Regions from separate parts of the Afipia sp. GW821-FHT14H12 genome, predicted to be linked through region 2. Evidence: riboswitches for the same ligand, from Rfam matches in the RefSeq annotation. Region 2 holds a riboswitch; the other holds the start of a gene.
What was found. A riboswitch is a leader RNA that binds a small molecule or an ion and turns the genes downstream of it on or off. The one in region 2 is predicted to bind cobalamin.
Positions count from the first base shown of each region.

Region 1 (2,389 bases), on a different contig from region 2:
CAGACAGGCCGCAAGCCGAGTCGTCGTCCGGAACTGCATCGCAGGCCTCACCGTGTTAGCTTCTCCAACTCGGGAAACGGAGCATAGTTCGCCCCCGCGCAGATTTCGCCCGGCTTCTCGATCAGGCGGTCGAGACGGCCGTCGATGTAGACCACCGCACGCTCCTTCACCGGCGTATAGCTGCCCTCGAGATTCTTGGCGCTGTAGCGCAGGCAGGTAACGTAACGCTGCCGTCCGCCGACTTCGCGCTGCATCGGCTCCGCGATCGCCGCGCTGCGCACGTCGGTTGGATCGTTCAGATATGTGTGCAGGAATGCGAGCAGTTGGGGGCGATAATTCTTGGGAAACGGCTGATCGCTGACGCCGCGGTCAGCGGTATAAGTGACGCCATCGTAATCCGCGCTGCCGAACGCGCACCCGCCAAGCATCAGAACGATGGTCAATAGCGGCATGGCGCGACGCACTGCGCGGCGTGCCGCTGTCTCCCATTTGCAACGCAGATCGGGGAAGTCCATCGCGCAGAGATTCTCGGACATTGTGGCGTTGACACGACACCGCCACCCCGCTTGATTGCGGGCACGGTACAGGTGCCGGCGCAAGCCGGCGTAATAGGGAATTCGGTGCCGTCGCGCTGAGGGCATATTTCGCACACCTTCTCCGGCGCGGCAATTCCGAAGCTGCCCCCGCAACTGTCAGCGGTGAGCCGCTGTCCATCATGCCACTGAGCACGGCCCATGCCGGCTTGGGAAGGCGGACAGCAGCGACGATCCGCGAGCCAGGAGACCTGCCTGCGCCGGTCATCCATCCGTCGCGCGGGGCGTGCGAAGGAGCGGCTTCCGCAGCGGTGACATGACATGAACCGTTGCGGAGACATGCCTCTGGCCTTCTCCAGTCCCGATGTGAAGCCTCGCTTTCATATCATGCGCCTGGAAGCCTGATCGTTCTCCGCCTGCAAGATTTCGGTGGGGGCCGAACGTGACATTACATCAATCATCCTCGCGCAGGCGCATCTCGCCTGCTTTGCTCTCAGCATTGCTGGCGAGCGCAGCTTTCATTCCATCCGCACAGGCCCAGCAGACCGAACCGCCGCTGCCCGCGATTCAGGTGAGCCCGGCCCCGAAGAAGCCGAACCAGCATCTACCGAAAAACAGGAAGCGCGTGGATGCGAAGCCGAAGCCTGCCGAAGCATCTGCCGCTTCCGCCAATCTGCCGAACAACCTCGTGACCTCGCCGACCACGATCCCTACTCCGGTCAGCCAGATTGCCAGCTCGATCACCGTGATCACGGCAAAGGATATTCAGGACACACAGCGGCGAACCGTGCCGGATCTGCTCCAGACCGTTCCCGGTCTCAATGTTGCACCTAATGCTCCGGGCGGACTGACATCCGTTTTCATCCGCGGCGCAAACTCCTATCACACCAAGGTCCTCATCGACGGCATCGACGTGAGCGATCCATCGAGTCCCAATCGCGCGTTCGATTTCGGTCCGCTGACGACATTCGGCCTCGAACAGGTCGAAGTTCTTCGCGGCCCGCAGGGTGGCCTGTACGGATCGGACGCGATGGGCGGCGTCATCTCGATGACAACCAAGACCGGCAAGGGCGCGCCGCAATGGTCCACGCTGCTCGAAGGTGGATCGTTCGGGACGTTCAATCAGGCAACCTCGGTCAGCGGTTCGACCAGCGACACACGCTATGCTTTCACCACATCGCACATGCGGGTTGACTCGACACCGGTCGTACCACTCTCCAGCCTGCCTCCAGGACAGAAGCGCAACAACGACTTCTATGACAACCTGACCTTCCACGGCAAAGTCAGCCACGACTTCTCCGAGATGTTCTCGGTCAATGCCGTCGCCCGCTACACGGATGCTCACCTTCGGTATACGGAGAGCGATGGTTTCAATCCGGTGACGTTTGCAACCGTCCCCAACCCGATCCAGTCCCGGTCCGACAGCAAGCAGTTCAACGGCCTCGTCGAGGGCGTATTCAAATTACTCGACGGGCGCTTCAACAACCATGTTGGCGTGACCTACACCGACGTTCAGCGGAACACGACCGACCCTTATGGTCCTCCGTTTTATGGATCAGACACCCCAAACAGCAGCTACCATGGCGATCGTGCGAAGGTGTACTGGAGAAGCGATCTTGCGCTTGTGAGGGGACAGACGCTTGTCACCGGCGTGGAGCATGAAACCGAACGGGGGCGCATCGACCAGGCCGTCTTCAACATTCCCGTGGCTGCCGGCTCGATTCAAAACCTCGGCAGCTATGCCGAATTGCAATCCAATTTTTTCGACCGGCTTTTTATCGTGTCAAACGTGCGTCATGACCAGAACGACCATTTTGGCGGGCACGACACGTTCCGTGTTGCGCCGGCGATCGTCA
Region 1 covers NZ_JBXAOZ010000001.1:2,074,421-2,076,809, reverse strand. The annotation lists gene AC1RNA_RS10435 (TspO/MBR family protein) at 1-39, opposite strand, end outside; gene AC1RNA_RS10430 (hypothetical protein) at 48-536, opposite strand; cobalamin riboswitch at 569-806, shown strand; gene AC1RNA_RS10425 (TonB-dependent receptor plug domain-containing protein) at 976-2,389, shown strand, end outside.
Region 1: another riboswitch for cobalamin. It lies ahead of AC1RNA_RS10425 (TonB-dependent receptor plug domain-containing protein); the one in region 2 lies ahead of AC1RNA_RS15465 (ribonucleoside-diphosphate reductase subunit alpha).

Region 2 (2,389 bases):
TGCCCATAGAACTTGACGCCAAGCTCGATCGGCTCCCGCCCGCAGGCCCGGCGGTGGGCATTGGTATCGCGCAGCGAATACACGCAGCCGCAATATTCCTGCTGGTAGAATTCCTCGCGTTTGCTGATCTCGATCATGCGCGCTGAACCGCCGCCCTTGCGCCAGTTGAAATCCCAGTATTGCAGGCCGTCATATTTCGACGCGGCGCGTTTTCCGCAATCGTTGATCTGCGCCATGTTCTTCCAGCGCGAGATGCCGAGCGAACTGGTGATGACTGGAAAGCCATGTTCATGCGCATACAACGCGGTGCGCTCGAATCGCATGTCGAAACACATGGTGCAGCGGGCACCGCGCTCCGGCTCCCACTCCATGCCCTTGGCGCGCGCGAACCAGTTGTCCTTGTCGTAGTCGGCATCGATGAAGCCGACGCCGTGCTTCTCGGCAAAACGCACGTTCTCATCCTTGCGCAACAGATATTCGCGCTCGGGATGAATGTTCGGGTTGTAGAAGAAGATGGTGTAATCGACGCCGGAAGCGAGCATCGCCTCCATCACCTCGCCCGAGCACGGCGCGCAGCACGAATGCAGCAGAACCTTCTTCTGCCCACCCGGTGGATTGAGGATCGGTCGAACGAAATCATTCATCGCGTGGCTCGCCTGTCGAAGGCTCTATCTAATGAGAGTGTCCGCATCCGTAAAGCGCAGGCCGATTCGGCCATCTGGATGGAACAGCTATCGTTGCCGAATGGCCTTGGCCGCAGAACCAGAATCGCAGCAGTCTGCCAACCGCTGAAAGGCTTGAGGTTTTCACCGCGCCACGGCGGCTTCCGGGGATAGCGGGGAGCATTTTAAAGTTTTCTTGACTCTTACGGTCAAAGATCACCACATGTAGATGTCACGGTCCTGCTAGACATCAAAATCTAGTGGGCTAAGAGGGAAGCCGGTGAACCGCACGTTTCGCGGAAATCCGGCGCTGCCCCCGCAACTGTCAGCAGCGAGCTGCTTCGCCATTACGTCACTGGCCTCGGCCGGGAAGACAAGAAGCCGCTACGACCTGCAAGCCAGGAGACCTGCCGCGACACCGAAAAAACGTCCACGGACGGGGAGTCCGGCGGTCGCCAGCAATCGGCTGTCCGCCGAGCGCTCAAGCGCCTTCGACCCCCGCCTTCTGAAATCCGCATCACGGGGCTTGTCGATGTCGTTGAACCTGCAGACCGCCAAAACTGAAAAAGCACCGCTCATCCAGTTGAGCCTCGATTCCCTCGCGCCCTCGCCAAGCGAGCCGGCGATGCAGATCATCCGCCGCAACGGCACGGTGTCGCGCTTCGATCCCTCCAAGATTTCGATTGCGATGACGAAGGCGTTTCTCGCGGTCGAAGGACACACCGCAGCCGCCTCCCGCCGCGTGCATGAGGTGGTGGAGCAACTCACACAGGAGGTCGTCGGCACCCTCACCCGCCGTCTCGGCGAAGGCCGCACCTTCCATATCGAGGACGTGCAGGATCAGGTCGAGCTCGCATTGATGCGCAGCGAGCACCACAAGGTCGCGCGAGCCTATGTGCTTTATCGCGAGGAGCGCGCCCGCGAGCGTGCGGCGGACAGGGCCAGCACAACCGTTTCATCGAACGAGCCGACGCTGCAGATGACGCTTGCGAACGGCGCTCGCGTGCCGCTCGACCTCAAGCGGTTCGAGCTCATCATCCGCGAAGCTTGCGAAGGGCTCGATGCCGTCGATCCTGCGCCGGTGCTCGCCGAGGCCCGCAGGAATCTTTACGATGGCATCAGCCAGGATGAACTCGCGCTCGCCTCCATCATGGCGGCGCGCACGCTGGTCGAACAGGAGCCGAACTACGCCTATGTCAGCGCGCGCCTGCTGCTCGACAAGTTGCGCAGCGAGGTTCTGAGCTTCGTCCACGGCACACCGACCAGCGCATCTCAATCCGACATGGCGACGCGCTATGCCGAATATTTCCCGGCCTACATCAAGACCGGCATCGAATCCGAACTGCTCGATCCCGAATTGGGCCGCTACGATCTTGCCCGCCTCGCAACGGCAATGAAGCCCGAACGCGACATGCTGTTCCAGTTCCTTGGCCTGCAAACTCTTTATGATCGCTATTTCCTGCACGTTCATGGCGCGCGCATCGAGCTGCCGCAAGCGTTCTTCATGCGCGTGGCGATGGGGCTTGCTATGCGCGAAATCGACCGCGAGGGACGCGCCATCGAATTCTACAATCTGTTGTCGTCGTTCGATTTTATGGCCTCGACACCAACGCTGTTCAATTCCGGCACGCTGCGGCCGCAACTCTCAAGCTGCTTCCTTACCACCGTCGCCGACGATCTCGACGACATCTTCAAGGCGGTGAAGGACAACGCGCTGCTGGCGAAAT
Region 2 covers NZ_JBXAOZ010000003.1:206,917-209,305, reverse strand. The annotation lists gene AC1RNA_RS15470 (epoxyqueuosine reductase QueH) at 1-644, opposite strand, end outside; cobalamin riboswitch at 881-1,091, shown strand; gene AC1RNA_RS15465 (ribonucleoside-diphosphate reductase subunit alpha) at 1,195-2,389, shown strand, end outside.